2 regions of the Blautia sp. DFI.9.10 genome follow, and region 1 is predicted to be linked to the other one. Evidence: riboswitches for the same ligand, from Rfam matches in the RefSeq annotation. Region 1 holds a riboswitch; the other holds the start of a gene.

Region 1 (12,137 bases):
TCCCTCTGCCCAGGTGAGAGAGGCCCAGGAAAGAGTCCGGACTGCATTTAAGAACAACCGGCTTTGTCTGCCACCAAAAAAAGTAACTGTAAATTTTGCACCTGCCGATATGAAAAAGGAAGGAGCCGGTTTTGATCTGCCTGTGGCGGCTGCAGTACTTGCGGCTGCCGGAATTCTGGAACCGGATCTTCTGGAAGGAGTTATGATCGTAGGAGAGATCAGTCTGAATGGAGAGATCCATGGGGTTGCCGGAGTTTTGCCTCGGGTGATCCGCGCAAGAGAGCTGGGCTTACGCTTTTGCGTTATTCCGGAGGAAAATATCCGGGAGGGGAATCTGGTGAAGGATATGCCGGTGTTTGGAGTAAAAAGTCTGAATGACATGATCCGGTGTCTGAGAGACCCAATCACTTATACAGCTGCGTATCAGGAAAAAGAAAAAATAGAAAACAAACCGGAAATACCAAAGGTTGATTTTGCGGACATCTGCGGGCAGGAAGGAGCCAGGCGGGCGGCAGAGATCGCAGTGAGCGGTTTTCATAATATTCTTTTTATCGGACCGCCAGGATCCGGAAAGACCATGCTGGCAAGACGTCTGCCTACCATTATGCCGGAGATGACATTTGAGGAAAGCCTGGAGATCACCAAGGTATACAGTGTGGCAGGACTTCTCACGGAAAAAGATCCGCTGATCCGGCAGAGGCCTTTTCGAAGTCCGCATCATACCAGTTCCCCTCAGGCTTTGGCAGGTGGCGGCAGGATACCGGGGCCGGGGGAGATCACTCTTGCACACAGAGGTGTTCTTTTTCTGGATGAGATGCCGGAATTTTCCAGAAAAAGCCTGGAGATCCTGCGTCAGCCGCTGGAAGATAAGGAGATCCATCTGTCCAGAGCTGCCGGAACCTATGTTTTTCCGGCCAGTTTTATGCTGGCGGCAGCGATGAATCCCTGTCCCTGCGGATTTTACCCGGATATGAACAGATGTCGCTGTACATCAGGGGAGATCACGCATTATCTTGGAAAGATCAGCCAGCCTCTCCTGGAGCGTATTGATATCTGCACGGAAGTTCCGGCAGTGAGTTTTTCAAAAATGAAAAAGAAAATTGCAGGGGAATCCTCTGCTCAAATAAGAAAGAGGGTGGAAGCAGTACAGGAGATCCAGAGAGAACGTTACAAAAAGGAAAAATTTTGCTTCAATGGGGAGCTTGACGGAAGAAAACTGGAAAAATACTGTGTAATGACGGGAGGGGCAGACAAACTTCTGGAGCAGGCATATGAGCAGTTTCAATTCAGTACCAGAGCATATCATAAGATCCTGAAAACGGCCAGGACCATCGCGGATATGGAATCTTCCGAAAAGATAAAGGAAGAACATATCTGCGAGGCGTTGGCTTACCGGGCATATGATAAGAAATACTGGTCATAAAACAGAAAAAAGGAAGGTATTTTATATGGAAGAAATACAGCAAACAAGGATCCGGTGTGCCCGGAAGGACAGTAGTGTTTATCCGGCAAGACTTAAGGAACTTCCCGGTATGCCAAAACAATTATATTACATTGGAAGCTTTCCGGATGATGCCAAACCTACAGCGGCGATCGTGGGAGCAAGGCTGTGCAGTCCTTACGGACGGATACAGGCCTTTAATTACGGAAAATTCTTAAGCGAACATGGGGTACAGGTGATCAGCGGTATGGCGGCCGGCATTGATGCTGAGGGCCACAAGGGTGCTCTGGAAGGTGGTACCCCGACCTTTGCCGTGCTGGGAAATGGTGTGGACATCTGTTATCCTTCATCCAGCAGAGGTATTTACCGGAGGATCCCCGAAAAAAACGGAGGGATTATCAGCGAATATGAACCAGGTACCAAAGGCAGGGCATATTATTTTCCGGCAAGGAACCGGATCATCAGCGGACTGGCAGATCTGGTGCTTGTGGTGGAAGCAAAAGAAAAGAGCGGATCACTGATCACAGCTGCCTGTGCACTGGAACAGGGGAAGATGGTATACGCCATTCCAGGAGCGGTAAATGATGCGCTGAGCAGAGGCTGTCACAAGCTGATCTACGACGGAGCAGGAATTGCATACTCTCCGGAAATACTTCTGGATGAGTGGGGATTATCTGTGAAAAAAAAGACAAATTTGTCTGAAAAAAGCAAGTTGGGACTTGCAACGGATTTGGATTTGGTGTATAGTTGTCTCGATTTACGACCAAAAAATCTGGATCATATTATCAGAAAAACCGGTTTTTCACCGGGAAAAACAGCCGGGATCCTGGGACAGCTTATTTTGATGGGGCTTGTGAAGGAAACCGGGAGACAGTATTATATCAGACTTGAATAAATGCTTTTTTGCCCGGAGATTTAGCAGGAGTTTTTAAGCCGGACAGGAAGGCAGAATGAGATTAGGAGAGGTAAAATGGCCAAAAATCTGGTGATAGTAGAGTCACCTGCTAAAATGAAGACAGTAAAGAAATTTCTGGGGGCAAATTATACAGTAGAAGCGTCCAACGGTCATGTGAGGGATTTTCCCAAGAGCCAGTTTGGTATTGACGTGGACAATGATTTTGAACCGAAGTATATCACAATACGAGGAAAAGGTGAGCTTCTTGCAAAACTTCGTAAAGAAGCAAAAAAAGCAGATAAGATCTATCTTGCAACTGACCCTGACCGTGAGGGAGAAGCAATTTCCTGGCATCTGATGCAGGCTTTGAAGACAGATACTGCAAAGATGCACAGGATCACATTTAATGAAGTAACAAAAACAGCAGTTAAGGCGTCCATCAAGCAGGCCAGGGAACTGGACATGAATCTGGTAGATGCACAGCAGGCAAGGCGTATGTTGGATCGTATGGTAGGTTATACCATCAGTCCGCTGCTCTGGGCCAAGGTAAAAAGAGGTTTAAGTGCAGGCCGTGTACAGTCTGTGGCACTGCGTATCATCTGTGACAGAGAAGATGAGATCAATGCATTCATTCCTGAAGAATATTGGAGCCTGGAGGGTGAATTTCAGGTAAAGGGTGAGAAGAAACCGTTGACAGCCAAGTTCTATGGAACAGATAAAAAACTTCCGATCGGAAACCGTCAGGAAATGGATGAGATTCTGAAAAGTCTGGAAGACTGTAAATATGAGATCACAGAAGTAAAAAAAGGTGAGAGGATCAAAAACGCTCCCCTTCCGTTTACCACAAGTACTCTGCAGCAGGAAGCTGCCAAGACACTGAATTTTTCTACGCAGAAGACTATGCGCCTGGCACAGCAGTTATATGAAGGTGTGGATGTAAAAGGCAGTGGTACGGTAGGTCTGATCTCCTATCTGCGTACAGATTCTACTCGAATTTCAGAGGAAGCAGATGCAGCAGCAAGAACTTATATTTCTGAGCAGTATGGTTTGGATTATGTTTCTCAGACAGAGAAGGCAATCAAAAACGGACAGAAGATACAGGATGCTCATGAGGCGATCCGTCCTACAGATATTGCGAGGACACCAGTTCTGGTGAAGGAATCCCTGACCAGGGATCAGTTCCGTTTATATCAGCTGATCTGGAGACGTTTTGCGGCGAGCAGAATGGCACCGGCACGTTATGAGACCACGTCTGTCAAGATCGGAGCAGGTGAGTATGTGTTCACGGTTGCAGCATCCAAGGTTGCCTTTGATGGCTTTATGTCTGTGTACACAGAAGAGGGCGATGACAAAAAGGGCAATGTTTTAAGTCAAAGTCTTGAAAAGGGTATGGAGCTGAAGCTGAAAGAACTGAAGCCGGAGCAGCATTTTACACAGCCGCCGGCACATTACACAGAGGCTTCACTTGTAAAGACTATGGAAGAGCTTGGAATTGGACGTCCGAGTACGTATGCGCCGACCATCACAACGATCATCAGCAGACGCTATGTATCCAAGGAACAGAAAAATCTTTACGTCACAGAGCTTGGAGAGGTTGTTAATAATATTATGAAACAGGCTTTTCCAAGTATTGTGGATGTAAACTTTACAGCAACTATGGAGGGGCTTTTGGACTGCGTGGAAGCAGGTACCGTACAGTGGAAAACGGTTGTACGTAACTTCTATCCGGATCTGAAGCATGATGTGGATGAGGCTGAGAAAGAGCTTGAGAAAGTTGATATACAGGATGAGGTTACGGATGTGATCTGTGACAACTGTGGCCGCAACATGGTGATCAAGTACGGTCCTCATGGAAGATTTCTTGCATGCCCCGGATTTCCGGACTGCCGTAATACAAAACCATATTATGAGAAGATCGGTGTTGCATGTCCGAAGTGCGGCGGCGAAATTGTCATGAAAAAAACGAAAAAAGGCAGAAAATATTACGGATGTGAGAATAATCCGGAATGTGATTTTATGTCCTGGCAGAAACCTTCTGCAAAGAAATGTCCGAAATGTGGTAATTATATGCTCGAAAAGGGAAATAAGCTGGTTTGCAGCCAGGAAACCTGCGGATATGTGGAACAAAAACCAAAAGATGAAGATTGATTGAATAAATGCTTTTCTATTAATTTTCAGAAAATCCCGTTAAAAATAAAAAAAATATAAAAATGTCTTGTAAATTTCCAGAATAACGTGTAATATTAGACTAGAAAAACGATTTCTTTCAAGGTACGAAAGTGAAAGGAGGAAAAATGAGCGTTCAGTTGCTAGATAAAACTAGAAAAATCAATAAGCTTCTGCATAACAGCAGCTCAAGCAAGGTAGTGTTTAACGACATTTGCCAGGTGCTCATGGAAACCTTAAGTTCCAATATCCTGGTACTCAGTAAGAAAGGTAAGGTTCTGGGAGTCAGTATCTGCCCGGGTGTGGATGAGATCACAGAGCTGATCGATGACAAGATCGGCGGACATATCGACCCGTTATTGAATGAGAGATTTCTTGGTGTTCTTTCCACAAAGGAGAATGTCAATCTCCAGACACTTGGCTTTGAGCATGTACCCGGAAATTATCAGGGAATCGTGAATCCGATCGATATTGCAGGTGAGAGACTGGGAACGTTATTCATGTACCGCAATGATCATCCCTATGATATTGAGGATATTATCGTCAGCGAGTATGGTACAACAGTTGTTGGCCTGGAAATGATGCGTGCGGTTCATGACGAGAACGCAGAAGAAGACAGAAAACAGCAGATCGTTAAATCGGCATTCAGTACACTGTCCTTCTCAGAACTTGAGGCGATCATCCATATTTTTGATGAGCTGGATGGGGATGAGGGTATCCTGGTTGCCAGCAAGATCGCTGACCGTGTAGGTATCACCAGATCCGTGATCGTAAATGCACTGCGTAAATTCGAGAGTGCAGGTGTGATCGAATCCCGTTCATCCGGTATGAAGGGAACTTACATTAAAGTTCTTAATGAAGTGATCTTTGATGAGCTTGAGGAGATAAAAGCACAGAGAAGCAAGAAGGCATAATGTGATCAGCACTGTCAGATGCTTGATATAAGATAAAGAACGTGACAAAAGAGACTTCCCGCTAGCGTGGGAGTCTCTTTTTTGTCTGTTTCATAAAATTAAAATAAATAATGAAATTAAGAAAACAAGAGAAAACAAGAGCATAAAAGAGATAAAACCAGAATAATATAGAAAAACCATATCTTAAAAGGGTTGCGAAAATATGCGAAATTCACTAATATAGCCATAGTGATTAGCACTCGTATAAAGTGAGTGCTAGCAGACGAAGATGAAACTTATAAAGGAGGAACATAGATCATGAAGTTAGTACCTTTAGGCGACAGAGTAGTATTAAAACAGGTTGAAGCAGAAGAGACAACAGCATCCGGAATCGTACTTCCGGGACAGGCACAGGAGAAACCACAGCAGGCAGAGGTTATCGCAGTTGGTCCTGGCGGAGTTGTAAATGGCAAAGAAGTAAAGATGGAAGTAGAAGTCGGAAACACTGTTATTTACTCCAAATATGCAGGAACAGAAGTTAAGATGGATGGTACGGATTACATCATTGTAAAACAGGAAGATATCCTGGCAGTTATTAAATAATATAAACATCTTATCGTATATCAATATAAATAGGAGGTCATTTTATCATGGCAAAAGAAATTAAATATGGCGCAGAAGCAAGAGCAGCACTTGAAGCTGGTGTAAATAAACTTGCAGATACAGTAAGAGTAACACTTGGACCGAAAGGAAGAAACGTAGTACTTGACAAATCTTTCGGTGCTCCGCTTATCACAAACGATGGTGTTTCCATCGCAAAAGAGATCGAGCTTGAGGACGGATTCGAGAACATGGGTGCTCAGATCATCAAGGAAGTTGCATCCAAGACAAACGATGTAGCAGGTGATGGTACTACAACAGCGACTGTACTTGCTCAGGCAATGGTTCATGAGGGAATGAAGAACCTGGCAGCAGGTGCCAACCCGATCATCCTCAGAAAAGGTATGAAAAAAGCAACAGATGTTGCAGTAGAAGCGATCAAGAACATGAGCCAGGCAATCAACGGCAAAGAGCAGATCGCTAACGTAGCAGCAATCTCTGCAAGTGATGAGCAGGTTGGACAGCTTGTTGCTGATGCTATGGAGAAAGTTTCCAAAGACGGTGTTATCACTGTTGAGGAGTCCAAGACCATGCATACAGAGCTTGACCTTGTAGAAGGTATGCAGTTTGACCGTGGATATATTTCCGCATACATGTCCACAGATATGGAGAAAATGGAGGCAACTCTTGATGATCCGTACATCCTGATCACAGACAAGAAGATCAGCAATATCCAGGAGATCCTTCCACTTCTTGAGCAGGTTGTTCAGGCCGGTGCGAAACTTCTCATCATCGCTGAGGATGTTGAGGGTGAGGCCCTTACAACTCTGATCGTCAACAAACTGAGAGGAACCTTCCAGGTAGTAGCTGTAAAAGCTCCTGGCTATGGTGACAGAAGAAAAGAGATGCTTCAGGATATCGCGATCCTGACAGGCGGACAGGTGATCTCCGATGAGCTTGGTCTTGACCTGAAAGAAGCTAAGATGGAGCAGCTTGGACGTGCAAAATCTGTTAAAGTTGCAAAAGAGAACACAGTTATCGTTGATGGTCTCGGTGACAAAGATGCCATTGCAAAACGTGTTGCACAGATCCGTGCGCAGATCGAGGAGACAAAATCCGAGTTTGATAAAGAGAAACTTCAGGAGAGACTTGCAAAACTGGCTGGCGGCGTAGCTGTTATCCGTGTAGGTGCTGCTACTGAGACAGAGATGAAAGAAGCAAAACTTCGTCTTGAGGATGCTCTTGCAGCAACAAGAGCAGCTGTTGAGGAAGGTATCATCGCAGGTGGCGGATCTGCTTACATCCATGCTTCCAAAGAGGTTGCAAAGCTTGCAGCAACACTTGAGGGAGATGAGAAGACAGGTGCTTATGTGATCCTGAAAGCCCTTGAGGCTCCGTTGTTCCACATTGCTGCAAACGCAGGACTGGAAGGCGCTGTTATCATCAACAAGGTAAGAGAGTCTGAGGTAGGTACAGGCTTTGATGCTCTGAATGAGAAATATGTAAACATGGTTGAGAATGGAATCCTTGATCCTGCAAAGGTTACAAGAAGTGCACTTCAGAACGCAACAAGTGTTGCATCTACACTTCTTACAACAGAGGCTGTAGTTTCTACGATCAAAGAGGATACTCCTGCTCCGGCACCAAACCCGGGAATGGGAATGATGTAATTTCAAGCAGGCAGGTAAATAATTTACAAAATGAGAGGGCCTGCGTCATGGACGCGGCTCTCTTTTTGTGTTATAATCAAAAGAAATCAGTAAATTACGAAAGGAAGAAGCAAATGAGTGACTTATATTCAGAACTTCTGGTAAAGAAGAAACAGACAGGGAAGGATCTTGCTATAAAATACGGTCTTATTGCACTGACCGTGATCATGGTTCTGGGAGGTCTGGTGCTGAATGCACTTCTTCTGGTTCCGGCTATCGCTCTTGGTGTTGCATGCTATTTTGTAATTCCGAAAACAGACCTGGAATATGAATATCTGTTTGTTAACGGGGAACTGGATATTGATATGATCATGTCCAAGTCAAAGAGGAAAAGAGTAAAATCACTTCAGCTTGCGGAGGCTGATCTTGTGGCACCTCTGAAATCCCACAGAATGGATTATTACAACGGAAATCAGAAGATGAAAACCATAGACTTTTCCTCAGGTATTGAGGATCATAAGCGCTATGCCATGATCGTAAGAGACAGCGGAGAAACCTGCAAGGTGATCCTGGAACTGGATGATGAACTTGCCAATACCATGAAAAATTCTGCACCGAGTAAAGTTTTTTTGGATTGACATGAATCTTGTTTTTTGTTACACTAGTTCACAAATTTAAAATATCTTACACAAAGGGAGGAAATGCAATGGGTACTATTATTGGTGAAGGCATTACGTTTGATGATGTCCTGCTGGTTCCGGCTTATTCTAAAGTGATTCCGAATCAGGTAGATGTTTCAACGTATTTAACCAAGAAAGTAAAGCTGAATATCCCCATGATGAGTGCGGGAATGGACACAGTTACAGAGCACAGAATGGCAATTGCCATGGCCAGACAGGGTGGTATCGGTATCATCCACAAGAATATGTCCATCGAAGCACAGGCAGAAGAGGTTGATAAGGTTAAACGTTCTGAGAACGGTGTTATTACAGATCCATTTTATCTTTCACCGGAGCATACACTGAAAGATGCCAATGATCTGATGGCGAAATACCGTATTTCCGGTGTTCCGATCACAGAAGGCAGAAAGCTTGTAGGTATTATCACAAACCGTGATCTTAAATTTGAGACAGATTTCAGCAGAAAGATCAAGGAGTGCATGACTTCTGAAGGACTGATCACAGCCAAGGAAGGAATCACACTTGAGGATGCCAAGAAGATCCTTGCGAAATCCCGTAAGGAGAAATTACCCATTGTAGATGACGACTTTAATTTAAAAGGACTCATTACCATCAAGGATATCGAGAAACAGATCAAATATCCGCTTGCAGCCAAGGATGCACAGGGACGTCTTCTCTGTGGTGCGGCAGTTGGTATCACAGCCAATGTACTTGCACGTGTAGATGCACTTGTGAAAGCGAATGTGGATGTAATCGTAATTGATTCCGCACATGGTCATTCTGAGAATATCTTAAAAGCAGTCCGCGAGATCAAGGCTGCATATCCGGAACTTCAGGTTATCGCAGGTAACGTTGCAACAGGAGCAGCTACCAAGGCACTGATCGAAGCTGGTGTAGATGCAGTTAAAGTTGGTATCGGACCTGGATCTATCTGTACCACACGTGTTGTTGCAGGTATCGGTGTACCGCAGGTTACTGCTGTTATGGATTGCTATGAAGTAGCCAACAGCTACGGAATCCCGATCATCGCAGATGGTGGAATCAAGTATTCCGGAGACATCACCAAGGCTATCGCGGCAGGCGCCAATGTCTGCATGATGGGCAGCATGTTTGCTGGATGCGATGAGAGCCCGGGAACATTCGAGCTCTATCAGGGAAGAAAATATAAAGTATACCGTGGAATGGGATCTATTGCAGCTATGGAGAACGGCAGCAAGGATCGTTACTTCCAGGAGAACGCCAAGAAGCTTGTTCCAGAAGGTGTTGAAGGACGTGTTGCATACAAAGGACACGTTGAGGATACCGTATTCCAGTTAATTGGCGGTTTAAGATCCGGTATGGGTTACTGCGGAGCAGAGAACATTGAGAAGCTGAAAACAACAGGCAGATTCATTAAGATCTCCGCTGCATCTCTCAAGGAGTCACATCCACATGACATCCATATCACAAAAGAGGCTCCAAACTACAGTGTAGATGAATAATAAAGGAAAAAAAGGTAAGACCGGTAAAAAGTCACCCAGGCCGTCCCATAGCGGGCGGCCTGTTTCCGTAAAGAAAACTTCCTCCGGGTCTTCCAGAAGAAAAAAGAAGTCTTTGAGAAAAAAGAACCCGATCAAGATCCTACAGAGGATTGTGCTGATATGTATCATTGTGATCGTTGCTTTTGCTGCGTGTGCGTTAGGATACGCATTTTTTGAGATGCGCATGGAACAGAGTGAAACTCAGTCCGGACAGGAAGAAATATCCGGGAATGCCAGCGGAAATGGCGGACCGGAACAATGGCAGGCAGAAGGAGCACCTTTTATTGATGTGGAGCTTCTGACACCGAATTCCTATTCCAGACCACAGATTTCTATCGAACAGGTAAATTATATAGCCATTCATTATACGGCCAATCCGGGATCTACTGCCATATCCAACCGGAATTATTTTGAAAATCTTGCGACAACGCAGGACAACAAAGTCAGCAGTCATTTTGTGATAGGTTTGGAGGGAGAAGTGGTACAATGTATTCCCACTTCAGAAATATCCTATGCCACAAATTCCAGAAATGTAGATACCATATCCATTGAATGCTGCCATCCGGATGAAACAGGGCAGTTTAATACAGCAACCTATGATTCGGCGGTAAAGCTGACAGCGTGGCTTTGTACACGCTTTGGACTGACTTCGGATCAGGTGATCCGTCATTATGATGTCACAGGTAAAGACTGTCCGAAGTATTACGTGGAAAATCCCGATGCATGGATCCAGATGAAATCAGACATTGCAGCACAGATCCAGACAGATTATGCATTACAGGGGAAATAAAGTGTTATTGTTTATTTTGTGAGCAACAAGAAGTCTGGAAAAATAATTTCTGAAAATAGGGGCTTGAAAATTAAGAAGAAGTATTGTAGTATAACAGCAGAAGCTGCATGACTGGCGGAAAGTAGGATTACCTACAGGGAGTGCAGTGAAGTGAGAAGCCGACCGCCTGGGCAGCCTGATAAGGGGTGTCCAGGCGGTTTTTTGTTACCGTTCATATCCTGGGATAAGCCCCGGGCCTTACATTAGACAAGGAGGACTGTGAAAAATGACGACATTTTCACTTGAAAAAGAACTGAAAGAAAATTCCTATCCGGGAAGAGGAATTGTGATCGGACGTTCCGCTGACGGGAAACATGCAGTTACTGCATATTTTATTATGGGAAGAAGCGAGAACAGCAGAAACCGTATTTTTGTTGAGGATGGGGAAGGAATCCGTACACAGGCTTTTGATCCGTCCAAGCTTACAGACCCGAGCCTGATCATTTATGCACCGGTACGTGTCCTTGGAAATAAGACCATCGTAACAAACGGTGATCAGACAGATACGATCTATGAGGGAATGGACAGACAGCTCACCTTTGAACAGTCTCTCCGCAGCAGAGAGTTTGAGCCGGATGCGCCGAACTATACACCTCGTATTTCAGGTGTTCTTCATGTTGAAGACGGTAAATTCAATTATGCGATGTCTATTTTAAAGAGCAATAACGGAAATCCGGATTCCTGTCTTCGTTATACATTTGCCTATGAGAATGCGGCGGCAGGACAGGGACGTTTTATCCATACTTATAAATGCGATGGAAATCCACTTCCAAGTTTCGAGGGAGAGCCGAAGCTGGTAGAGATCCCAAGCGATATTGATGAGTTTACGGATCTCCTCTGGAAGAGCCTGAACCAGGATAATAAAGTTTCTCTCTTTGTTCGTTTTATTGACATTGAGACAGGAAAATATGAATCCAGGATCGTAAACAAGAATAAATAAGAAAATAGGGATATCACAGAGAACGGAGGAGCTTTTTCATGAAAGAATTACAGTTAAAATACGGATGTAACCCAAATCAGAAACCATCAAAGATCTATATGGCAGATGGAAGTGAGCTTCCGATCCAGGTACTCTCCGGAAGACCAGGATACATCAACTTCCTGGATGCCTTTAATGGCTGGCAGCTGGTACGTGACCTTAAGAAAGCAACCGGACTTCCGGCAGCAACTTCATTTAAGCATGTATCTCCGGCAGGTGCTTCCATCGGACTTCCGCTGAATGAGACACTGGCAAAGATCTACTGGGTAGGTGATATGGACTGGAAGAATTTTTCCCCGCTTGCATGTGCGTATGCAAGAGCAAGAGGTGCAGATCGTATGTCATCATTTGGTGATTTTATTTCTCTTTCTGATGTCTGCGACAAAGATACCGCAATGCTGATCAAGAGAGAGGTTTCTGATGGTGTGATCGCACCAGGATATACAGAGGAGGCTCTTGAAATTCTGAAGCAGAAGAAAAAAGGC
Region 2 (12,137 bases), on a different contig from region 1:
GATCAGGCCCTGGACCATAACCCATATGGTCTGGTTGTTTCCGTTGAAATAGCCTATCATACTGAACAGAACAGCCGTTACCAGTGTCTCCGGAGCAAACCCCTTCAGATAATCAAAGCCCTTTTGGATAACGCCGGCATCTATTGAAAAGAATCCTGCCAGCACATCACCCTTCAGCAGGATCAGGATAAATACCAGGCATCCCACAGACAGGCCAACTCCAATTCCCGTAAGCATGGATTTTCTCGCACGTTTCGGCTTTCCTGCTCCTACGTTCTGTGAAACAAAGGAGGCCATGGACTGCATCAGGGAGCTTGGAACCAGCATGGCAAAGTTTACGATCTTACATGCAACTCCGTAACCGGAGGATGCTTCCAGACCCAGGCGATTGACAAATGCGCACAAGGCCAGAAATGAAATCTGTGTCAGGAATTCCTGAAGTGCCAGCGGCAGTCCGATCTTAAGAAAACGTCTGCACTGAGGATTCAGCCGGAAATCTTTTTTTGTAATGGTAAACGGAAGCTTCTTCTTTATCAGCAGAACTACTGCAAATACAACACTTAAGGCCTGAGCAGAAACCGTAGCAATAGCTGCTCCTGCTGCATCCATATGTAAGCCGGCTACCAGTACCAGGTCTCCGATCACATTTACAATACATGCCACCAGCACAAACAGCAGCGGAGATTTACTGTCACCAAGGCCACGGAAAATAGCAGACAGTAGGTTATACGCGACAATAAAGAAAATTCCGCTGCCACAGATCCGTACATAAGATGCAGTCAGCGCTACCGCTTCTTCCGGTGCCTGCATCAGCATGGAAATCGGATGTGCAAAGCCTACCATAACAATAAACAGCACGATAGAGATCATGGTAAAGACGATTGCAGCCCCACCGATAACGGAGCCGATCTGCTCCGGTCTTTTTTCTCCAAGATAACGTGCGATCAGAACTGTGATACCCATAGCAAACTGGATCACTACAAAGGTAACCAGATTCAGTACCTGACTTCCGGTGGAAACCGCTGACAGTCCGGATGTGGAACCGAATCTTCCAACTACAAGAAGATCGACCGCACCATAGGCAGCCTGCAGGATCAGCGCACCGAGTACCGGCATCATAAATGCAACCAGCTTCTTCAGGATATTTCCCTGGGTAAAATCTGCCTTATCATTTGTCATAATGTTCCCTCCTGTCACACATAATCTGATAAAATTTCCCGATGGTTCGGATCATATTGTCTGCTTCTTCTTCGGAAATCTCTGAAAGATAGGGCGCCAGACTGCTGAAATAATCCTGATCATACTTCCTGGAAAGCCTCTCTCCTTTTTCTGTTATGGAAATGTAAGTAACGCGCCCGTCATCCGGAGACGTAAGCTTCTGAAGATATCCCTTTGCCTCCATTTCTTTCACTGTTCTGGTAACACCCGGACGCGGAAGGTTCATGGCATCACTGATATCAGAGAGCCGGATATCCTTTTTTTCCCGCTGCAGAGAATGGATCACATCCAGATACTGTATGTAGGATGGCATCACCCCCTGAGGCAGTGGCGGAAGCATATCCCGGATCCGCTTTGCCTGATAAAACGCATCAAACATCCGCTTGATCTTTTCATTTGTCATAAAAAAACTCCTTATATAATTATCTTCGTTAATTACCATTGATAATTATACGAGGAATTTATGGTTTGTCAAGCATGTTTTATTTTTCTGTTACAGAGTAGCATTCTATTACAGAGTAACTTTCTATTAATCTATGCTTCTAATGCCTCTTTCAGAGAAGCTTCAAAGATCTCAATTCCTTTCTCCATCTGCTCATCGGTCATAGTAAGCGGTGCAAGGTTCAGATATCTGGCCTGTGCCATCACGCTCTCGGCTTAAATGTTCTGCATCCAGAATAGAGGAAGACAACTGCTCTGCGGCGTTTCTGTCCTTTTCCTCCAGCACGAGTTTCCGGCTGTCGTTGGTGACACTGGGATTTGTCAGAACTACGAATTCTCCTCCATGGATATAGTTATTCAATCCTGTATTCACTTTTGATGCACTGCAGGCAGTCTGCAAAATAGCCCCATCGTACAGACTACTCCAGACCGTTTTCCCCTGCTTTCAGCTTCAGAACTTCTGTAAGCTCCGGGATCTGCATCATATTTCTACTTTCTATAATTCATAAAACACTACTCCTCCCACTGATACTGCTTCATATCTACACATCCATTTGCCTTAAACTCCACACCCTCGTCTTCCAGAAGCATCTTCTGCTCTCTCCAGCCTGGTGCAGTACGCCCTGCATGGTTCACAACTCTGTGGCAGGGATACTTCCCGTAAAATTCTGCCATACCTAAGACTTTTCCTACAAGACGTGAATTTTTATCCCGCCCGATCAGACGTGCGATCTGTCCGTAGGAGGCCACTTTTCCCTCAGGTATCTCTTCCACCACGGACAGTATCTCGTAGATTAAATCTTCATCCAGTATTTTTCCCATAATTATTCCTCCGAAATCCTGCTGGCAATTTTCATAGCATGCTTTCATAAATAAAATATCTGTCTTTTCGTGGACGCCTGCACCAGACCGTCCTCTCAGCCTGAGTTTTACAGTGCAGTTCCTTTCTTTGGAATAAACAAACGGCTCATATCTGTATGTTCCAGCTTGAGAAGTGAAATTTTTTTGTCAATTCCTCCGGCATAGCCCGTCAAGCTTCCATTTGTTCCTACGACTCGATGGCAGGGAATGATAATGGAAATTTCATTATGTCCAACCGCACCGCCTACTGCCTGGGCGGACATATGGGAAGTGTTTTTCATCACTGCAATTCTGCGCGCAATTTCTCCATATGTGATCGTCTGTCCGTAGGGAATCTGTAATAAAATCTTCCACACTTCCTGTCTGAATACTGAACTGGTGGGATGAAGTGGCGGAGTAAATTTCGGTTCTTCACCGGAGAAATATACATCCAGCCATTTTTTTGCTTCTGTGAGAATTTTCGTTTCCTGTGGAACATAATCTTCCGGAAGTGTATTTGCAAAATATTTCTGTCCTTCAAACCACAGACCGGTAAGTCCGATTTCATCTGCGGCAAGTAAAATATCTCCGATTAGCGATTTATATTTGCATGTGTATACCATATTTCCCCCCACATTCATTTATCTCTACAATTTTTTCTATAGGATTCCTCTTAATTAACGCAAATGTCACATGCGCGTCCCCTCTGCACTTTCCTCTACATTGTGAGTTTTATCCCAACAAGCAGCAGGAGATTGCTGACATTCTTGACAATTTATAATATTATACCATTTTTGTTCTGAACATGCTATAATGCTGTTGCTGCCGAACCTCCAGCTGAAAGGATTAAACCACCTTACATAAACGAAACAAAAACCCCCGGAAGTCTCGACCACTTCCGAGGGTTTTGCTTTGCCCATGATAAGCATAATTACTTTCTTTAGCTACACACATCATAGTCCATTCACCGCAAAAAGTCAATTATTTTCATTCGAAATATGATATAATGCAGATACAATCCTGAATGAAAGAGGTGAACACCATGCAGAAATATGTTGCTTTGTTCTTTACCCTTCTGGCCGGGAACATTGTTGGCCACTACATCTGTAAATGGCTGGACCGCCGCCATGAGCAATAGACAACAATATAAGAAAAAGCGGCAGAACCTCTATTTTTGCAGGCTCTACCGCTTTCTATCTGAATTCCCCTCAAAAAATCTTTATATTAGAACAGTCCTGTGATCTTACCGCTCTCGTCTACGTCGATCTTGGTTGCTGCCGGTACTTTCGGAAGACCTGGCATGGTCATGATCTCACCGGTCAGTGCAACAATAAATCCTGCACCTGCGGAAATCTTAAGATTTCTTACTGTTACCTCGAAATCTGTCGGAGCACCAAGCTTTGTCTGGTCGTCTGTTAAGCTGTACTGGGTCTTAGCCACACAGATCGGGCAGTTGCCAAATCCAAGTGCCTCCAGCTGTTTCGCCTGCTTCTGGGCATTTGCTGTAAGAACCACTTTCTTTCCACCATAAACCTTCTGTACGATCTGGTTCAGTTTGTCCTCGATGGAGCCTTCCAGTTCATAAGCATATGTGAAATCATTCGGCTCTTCAACAAGACGGATCACTTCCTCAGCAAGCTTGATTCCGCCTTCGCCACCTTTTGCCCATACCTCGGAAAGTGCTACGTTTACGCCAAGCTCCTTGCATTTTGCTTCCACAAAATCAAGCTCTGCCTTGGTATCGGTCGGGAATGCGTTAATAGCTACCACACATGGAAGCTTGTATACATTTTTGATATTGCTTACATGCTTCAGAAGGTTCGGGATACCCTTTTCAAGAGCCTCAAGGTTCTCATTGTTAAGATCTGCTTTTGCAACGCCACCATTATATTTCAGAGCACGTACGGTTGCTACGATAACAACGGCACTTGGTGTAAGACCTGCCATACGGCACTTGATATCCAGGAATTTCTCAGCTCCAAGATCAGCACCGAATCCAGCCTCTGTGATGGCATAATCAGCAAGCTTCATAGCCATCTTTGTAGCGGTTACGGAGTTACATCCGTGAGCGATATTTGCGAATGGTCCGCCATGAACGATCGCCGGAACATGCTCCAGTGTCTGAACAAGGTTTGGTTTCAGGGCATCCTTCAGAAGTGCTGTCATAGCACCCTCTGCGTGGAGGTCTCCTGCTGTTACCGGTTTCTGCTCAGCAACCTTACCGTAAGTATATCCGATGATGATTCTGGAAAGTCTCTCTTTCAGATCTTTGATATCACTTGCCAGACAGAGAACTGCCATAATCTCAGATGCTACAGTGATGTCATATCCGTCTTCACGCGGCATACCGTTTGTTCTTCCGCCAAGTCCGTCTACTACATTACGAAGCTGACGGTCGTTCATGTCCACGCATCGTCTCCAGGTGATCTTTCTCGGGTCGATGTTCAGTTCATTACCCTGGAAAATATGGTTGTCGATCATTGCTGCAAGAAGGTTGTTTGCCGCACCGATTGCATGGAAATCACCGGTAAAATGAAGGTTGATATCCTCCATCGGAACTACCTGTGCATAGCCGCCGCCTGCCGCACCACCTTTGACACCAAATACCGGTCCCAGGGATGGCTCACGAAGAGCTACCATAACATTTTTTCCAAGTCTCTGCATTCCATCTGCAAGACCTACGGTTGTCGTAGTTTTTCCCTCACCTGCCGGTGTCGGGTTGATGGCTGTTACCAGGATCAGCTTTCCGTCTTTTTTGTCTGTTTCTTTCAGAAGATTATAGTCGATCTTTGCTTTGTATTTACCATACTGCTCCAGATATTTGTCATCAATACCTGCTTTCTCTGCAATCTTGGTAATTGGCTCCATTGTGCACTCCTGTGCAATCTCGATGTCACTTTTAAATCCCATAATGTTCTCCTTTCTCCGCTGCAACCGTCTGCATCTTTTATCCCATAAAAAAGAGCAGTATCTGAAGTTTTTCAAATACTGCCCAGACGGTCGACTCATCGAATCTCCGGCTCCCTCGTGGTTATCCCACAACTCCGTCAGTCACCGAAGACTTTATTAATTTGATGATTGAATACTAACATATTTATTAGTACTTGTCAAGAAATTATCAAATTATTTTTTCACTTTTAAAGTGAGCTAAGTCTAATTTTCTGAATCATTTCCGTTCTATGTATTAGTTTTCTCTCCAACATTCGTACATATCTTTTTTCATCAAATCCTCTGTTATTTAATCGTATCTTGTACTGGTCATCCGTTAATGCGACTGTCCAGACGCCATAAACATATTACCACACTTATGAAATCAAATCTGCAAATCCTGTAGATACCAGGAATAATATCAGCATTACAACCGGCACTACATAACGGATCATAAAGCGATATAACCCTGCCCGTTTGAAGTGTTCCCCATTTCGTTCCACTTCTCCTATGATCCAGTCAGGGCCGATCACCCAGCCGATCAGAATGCTTGTCAAAAGTGAGATAAACGGCATCAGAAAACTGTTGCTGATATAATCCATCACATCCAGAAGCTGTCCAACGGAACCATTTGGCAGTTTAAGTTCAAAATACAGTTTGTTATAACCAAGGCAGATCAGTACTGCTGTAACAAGAGAATAAATCCCGACAGCACCACACATTTTCTTACGTGGTTTATGATAAAGTTCCATGCAGTTTGCAACCAGTGTCTCCATGACAGACACGCAGGAAGTCAGTGCCGCAAATCCCATCATCAGGAAAAATGCAATTGCCACCGGACGGCCAAATACTCCCATGGCATCAAAAACCTTTGGCAGTGAGATAAATATCAGGCTTGGGCCGGAAGCCATTCCATCCTTTCCGAGAAATACAAAAACAGCCGGTATGATCATCATTCCTGCAAGAAACGCAACGCCGGTATCAAAGATCTCAATCTGATTTGTTGCTTTATTTAAATTAACTTCATTTTTCACATAAGAACCATATGTAATCATGATTCCCATAGATACACTTAAGGAAAAGAATAACTGGCTCATCGCATCCAGAAGGATCTCCAGGAAGCGTTTTACCGTCAATCCATGAAAATCCGGTTTGAGGTAAACAGCCAGCCCCTGCATACCGGTGCGAACAGTTCCATCCGTATCAGTATGGGACAGTGTCAGTGAAAAAATCGCAATGATCACAATCAGAAGAATCAGCCCCGGCATAATGATCCTGGAAAACTTTTCGATTCCCTTTTCCACACCACGAAATACGATCCAGGCAGTCAGTGCCAGAAAGATCAGCATAAATACAACGGGTGCAATATCTGATGTAATAAATGATGTAAAGTATACATCTGAAGCCGCATCTTTCCCATCAGAAATAATATAAGTAAAAAAATATTTTACAATCCATCCACCGATAACAGAATAATAGGTCATGATCAATGCCGGAACCATAAACGTTAAATGTCCTAAAAATTTCCACTTTGGATCAAGAGATTCAAAAGCCCTCAATGCATTTTTCTTTGTCTTTCTCCCAAGTGCTACATCCGTTGTCAACAGTACAAATCCAAAAGTCAGTACCAGTACCAGATAAACCAGCAGGAAAAGTCCTCCGCCATCTTTGGCACAGAGATATGGAAATCTCCAGATATTTCCAACTCCTACTGCACTTCCGGCTGCCGCCAGGACAAAGCCTATTGAGCCGGAAAAGCTACTTCCTTTTTCTTTCATTTCAATTTCCCCTCTTCAAGTATATATTTGATATAGGCTGAAACCTTCAGCCTAACAGCCATATCTTACCTTAAATAAAGATAAGTGCAAATGGCAGAAGTTTCTTTTTACGAAATTTTATTTCAAAAAAGTTTCTTACTACTTTACAAAATACCGGTTTTTCCGATATAATCGTATACAATAAAAATTAATAAGAAAAATAGATAGTATGAGGAAACAAAATGAGTAATTTTACCTGTTATGTAGGTGAACAAATAAGAAAATACCGAAAAGCCGGAAAGATGACTCTGCAAGATCTGGCAGATGCCATCCATAAAAGTCGAGCTACCGTATGCAAATATGAAAATGGAGATATCTCCGTTGATATCGAAACTTTATATGAGATCAGCCAGATTCTCCAGGTATCTATGTCCCAGCTTACCACTGGTCTTCCTGAAACAGCCAGTAAACCGTCCAATGCACCGGGAAAAGGACAAAAAAGCCCATTTTTTCAGGCACAACGGCTATATTTTTACTTTTACGATGGACGCTATCAGCGTACGAAGGATGGCGTCATCGATATTTATGAAAAAAAAGGCGAATCCGGAAAATACGAAGCAACCTTAACGATCTGTTCTGTTTCTGCCAACGGAAGAAGCAGTGAGATTTTTTACACCGGAAAAGTTCTTTACAGTGATATGCTGATCCGTTTTTCCTTTGTAAATCAGTATAACCCACTGGAAGAAGATCTCCTGTACATTTTTAATCCTCTGGAGCTTCGAGATTTTACAACAGGACTTTTGTGTGGGATTTCCAGTGCGGATCTGATGCCCTGCGCATTCAAATGTGTGATCACTTTAAAACCACAGGAGCTTACCGAAGCGTTCCGTCACCAGCTGCTTTTTACAAAAAAAGATCTGAAGCGCTGGGAACAGCTGAATATGTTACTGATAGATAATATGGAAAAGTAGTTTTCTGCAAAAAACGGTACACCTTATATTTTATAAGCTGTACCGTTTTCGTATTTTTCTGTATCAGGGTTTGCCTGCAAACCCACACCGGATCGCCTGTGTCGGACATATCTTTTTACATCTTCCACATCGGATACATTCTGTACTGTTTGGATTTTCCGTCGGATCGACCTCCATCTGGCAGATATTCCTGCATTTTCCGCAGTGAACACATTTTTCTTTATCTACTCTGTAACGAAAAACGGAAACTTTATTAAATACCGAATAAAAAGCTCCCAGCGGACAGATATACTTACAGAATGGCCGGTATATCATAATTGATAAGATAATGGTGATCACCAGGATTGTATTTTTCCACATGTACAGCCAGCCTACTGCACTTCGCATGGATTTGTTCAGCAGCACCAGAGGGATACCTCCTTCCAGTGTTCCTGCCGGGCAGATCAGCTTGCAGAAATATGGTGCTCCCTGGCCCATGATATCTACTACAAACATGGGAAGTATGATCACAAATACAAGAAAGATCACATATTTCAGTTTTCGCAGAAGCTTATCTCCCCGAAATGTCCGGATCTTCTTTGGAAAAGGAATCTTGTTCAACAGATCCTGGATCAGTCCAAAGGGGCAGAGAAATCCGCACACCAGTCTTCCAAGCAACGCTCCTACAAAGATCAGAAATCCAGCTACATAATATGCCATCTTGAAGTTCCAGCTTCCGATCACAGCCTGAAGGGAACCAATGGGACAGGCCCCTCTTGCCCCGGGGCAGGAATAACAGTTCAGCCCCGGAACACAGACATTTTTCAGTTTTCCGGTATAGATCTTTCCAGTCACAAAGCCTGATATGTGACTGTTTGTAAGGGCCGCCCACAATGCCTGGATCCCATGCCGCGGCCATTCATTTATTTTCATCTTCTTATTATCCAATGCCAATACACTCCATACAGATGTTGATCGCTTTTGTAAAAACTACAGACACTTCGCCCCTGCAGATTCCCAGTATCATCAGTAAAATTCCCAAAACCGCCAGAGCAGGTCCGATCCACCTGGATTCTGTTATTTTCCGAATCATTTTTCCACTCTCCATAATGATCATCTTTTACTTTGAAACGTTTTTAAACTCTTTTTCCACGATTTCCTTCCATTCGTCCAGTGTATGGCTTCCTGTATAGGTATCGCCTACAATGTTTCCATCTTTGTCAACAAAAAATGTTTCAGGAAATGCGGAAATCCCCTGCAGACGGCCGTTCATCATAGTAGTATCCGGTATCAGGAACGGATATTTTGCTTTTGTTTTTTCCTGAAGAATGCCTGCTTTTTTTACAGCCTCCTCGTCCTGATTTCCCTTTTCATCTGTAGTATCAAGCACCACGCCTGCTACTCCGACACCTTTCTCTTTCATTTCTTTATAAAGCTCCTGAAGTTCCGGAATTTCTTTTACACATGGTGAACACCAGGTTGTAAAAACATTTACCAGCGTCAGGTCATAGTCACTGAATACTTTTTCTGTATATGTTTTTCCATCTATTCCTGTTGTTTCAAATTTTCCTACAGATTTTACATCCTCCGGGTTGACGCTGGTATCCTGTGGCTGGTCAAACACGGAAATATTCTGATACGGTGTCATTTCCGTAATGTCGGTTTTGATCTTTTCCAGCTCCTTTGTCAGCTTTTCATCTGCATCTTTGTTGGTGCTCAGATAATATTTGTATTTCCCGTCACTGCTGCTTCCAAGCTCTTTATGCTCTGTACAGCCTGTGATCTCATCCAGCTTTTTCTGTGAAGCTTCGTCATAAACGCCAATTGTACCAATTCTGTCCAGACCTGCCACCCAGTCGTCATATCCGGTTCCCATCTTCTGTATTTCGGCATTTTTCTGTTCCTCTGTCATTTTGCTCCAGCTTACGTAGGCATATGTCACTGCATTGGTCTGATTCTCAAAATCTTCCGTGGTAAGCATTGCAATGCTCTGGTCCTTGATCTGCTTTAACAGCTCCTTCGAAAGTGAAAGCTTCAGTCCCAGAAACGGATATTCATAAGAATCCTGTGCCTTGCAGGTTACGTCGGAAGGCTTAAATGTACCTGCTACCAGATCTGATGAAACTGCCTCTCCATCCACCGCCATTGCCTCTCCGATATCTGCTGTTTCCGTGCTTTCTGCCGCCGTTACCGGTACGCTTCCAAATGCAGATATTCCTAATACCGCTGCTGCCATAAGTGCTGTTATTTTCTGTGTTCTTAATTTCATTGTTTATATTCTCCCTTCTGATATCACCGGCCCATATCCGGAACCGACGTATAATATCCGGAACCGACGTATATTTTATATGTAAATCTTGCTCTCTGTAGCCTTACTATATCATCCCCTGTATAAAATCTCTGTTAAGAAATAAAAAAATTTACAGGAATTTTATGCTATACATGATATGATAGATAACAAAGCAAAATCAACTGTTTTTTAGGAGAATTTATTATGCATATATTGATAATCGAAGATGAAAAGCAGCTCTGCCAGTCTATTGCGGAGGGACTTCGCATGGATGGCTATGAAGCGGACACATGTTTTGACGGGGATGAAGGACTGGAATTATGTCTGGTGGAAAATTATGATCTCATCCTTCTTGATCTGAACCTTCCAGGCGTTGATGGTCTGGAAATCCTGCGCCAGTTTCGGGAATCCGATACTTCCACTCCCGTTTTGATCCTCTCTGCCAGAGGACAGATCCAGGACAAGGTTGAAGGGCTTGATCTCGGTGCCAATGACTATCTCACAAAGCCTTTTCATTTTGAAGAGCTGGAGGCACGGATCCGAAGTCTGACACGAAGGAAATTTATCCAGCAGGATGTATGTCTGCAATGCGGACGTATCAGCTTTGATACCCGTACAAGAAAGGCCAGTATCGATGGACTTCCTCTTTCTCTGACCCGAAAGGAAAGTTCTCTTCTGGAATATTTCCTTCTTCATCAGAACCGTATCATAAGCCCAGAAGAAATGATCGAGCATATCTGGGACGGAAGCGTCAACAGTCTCAGCAATTCCATTCGTGTCCACATTTCTTCTCTTCGAAAAAAGCTGCGCACGGCTCTCGGCTTTGATCCGATACAGAATAAGATCGGCCAGGGTTACATTTTAACGGAGGATATACAATGAAAAAAATAACCGGAAAGCTATCTCTTCAATGGCGTCTGACACTGATCACTGCGCTGCTTATGACAGTCACCTGCATTCTGATGTATTTTTTTATCAGTCAGTCTGCAGTTGCCGGAATGGAGAATCTGGGAGATTACATGATACGGATCGATAACCCAGATTCTGCTCCCATCACCTTTAATATGAATCCCTCCGTCTTATTTCCGGAGCTTTCCGATCAGCTGCAGTTAACCAAAAAACTTTTTCTCACCAAAGGACTCATGGTAACAGGGATCATCATCCTTCTCAGCAGCATCTGCACTTATTTTATCAGCCGTCAGGCATTACTTCCCCTGCGCAGACTCAGCCAGGAGGTAAACAAAATAGAGGTCCAGAACCTTTCAGAGGCTCTTGAAGTTCCTGCTACCAATGACGAGATTTCCCGCCTGACCATTTCATTTAACAAAATGCTCGCACGCCTAGATGAGGCATTTACTGCCCAGAAGCAGTTTTCTGCCAATGCAGCCCATGAGCTTAGGACTCCTCTTGCCGTTATCCAGACAAATCTGGAGGTCTTTGCCCGCAGGGAAACACCTGCTTTAAAAGATTATCAGGAGATTTTTGCCATGCTCCAGGAGCAGACCGGGCGACTTTCCCATCTGGCTGAAATCCTCCTGGATATGACCGGTGTACAGACTGTTGAACGTTCCGAGAGGATCTCTCTGGCAGCACTGACGGATGAGGTTTTCTGCGACCTGGCTTCCATAGCGGAACAGAAGGATGTTGAACTGATCCAGAAGGAGGGAGACTGCATTATTACCGGAAGTTACCTGCTGCTGTATCGTGCTGTGT

Evidence for each region. Region 1 has a riboswitch for ZMP and ZTP ahead of NE671_RS14335 (IMP cyclohydrolase). Riboswitches for the same ligand answer to the same signal wherever they lie in the genome.
Region 2: another riboswitch for ZMP and ZTP. It lies ahead of NE671_RS14810 (formate--tetrahydrofolate ligase); the one in region 1 lies ahead of NE671_RS14335 (IMP cyclohydrolase).

Annotation. Positions count from the first base shown of each region.
Region 1 is NZ_JANGAA010000029.1:20,182-32,318, forward strand. Features, by position in the region: gene NE671_RS14290 (YifB family Mg chelatase-like AAA ATPase) at 1-1,423, shown strand, start outside; gene dprA (DNA-processing protein DprA) at 1,449-2,336, shown strand; gene topA (type I DNA topoisomerase) at 2,412-4,484, shown strand; gene codY (GTP-sensing pleiotropic transcriptional regulator CodY) at 4,631-5,416, shown strand; gene groES (co-chaperone GroES) at 5,714-5,998, shown strand; gene groL (chaperonin GroEL) at 6,046-7,665, shown strand; gene NE671_RS14320 (DUF6106 family protein) at 7,779-8,282, shown strand; gene guaB (IMP dehydrogenase) at 8,351-9,805, shown strand; gene NE671_RS14330 (peptidoglycan recognition protein family protein) at 9,918-10,634, shown strand; ZMP/ZTP riboswitch at 10,732-10,813, shown strand; gene NE671_RS14335 (IMP cyclohydrolase) at 10,900-11,613, shown strand; gene NE671_RS14340 (phosphoribosylaminoimidazolecarboxamide formyltransferase) at 11,652-12,137, shown strand, end outside.
Region 2 is NZ_JANGAA010000033.1:626-12,762, reverse strand. Features, by position in the region: gene NE671_RS14830 (MATE family efflux transporter) at 1-1,179, opposite strand, end outside; gene NE671_RS14825 (MarR family winged helix-turn-helix transcriptional regulator) at 1,169-1,621, opposite strand; gene NE671_RS14820 (MGMT family protein) at 2,173-2,481, opposite strand; gene NE671_RS14815 (methylated-DNA--[protein]-cysteine S-methyltransferase) at 2,589-3,122, opposite strand; gene NE671_RS14810 (formate--tetrahydrofolate ligase) at 3,724-5,409, opposite strand; ZMP/ZTP riboswitch at 5,483-5,564, opposite strand; gene NE671_RS14805 (sodium-dependent transporter) at 5,805-7,205, opposite strand; gene NE671_RS14800 (helix-turn-helix domain-containing protein) at 7,427-8,155, shown strand; gene NE671_RS14795 (4Fe-4S binding protein) at 8,219-9,067, opposite strand; gene NE671_RS14790 (CD1871A family CXXC motif-containing protein) at 9,075-9,227, opposite strand; gene NE671_RS14785 (TlpA family protein disulfide reductase) at 9,255-10,403, opposite strand; gene NE671_RS14780 (response regulator transcription factor) at 10,629-11,306, shown strand; gene NE671_RS14775 (sensor histidine kinase) at 11,303-12,137, shown strand, end outside.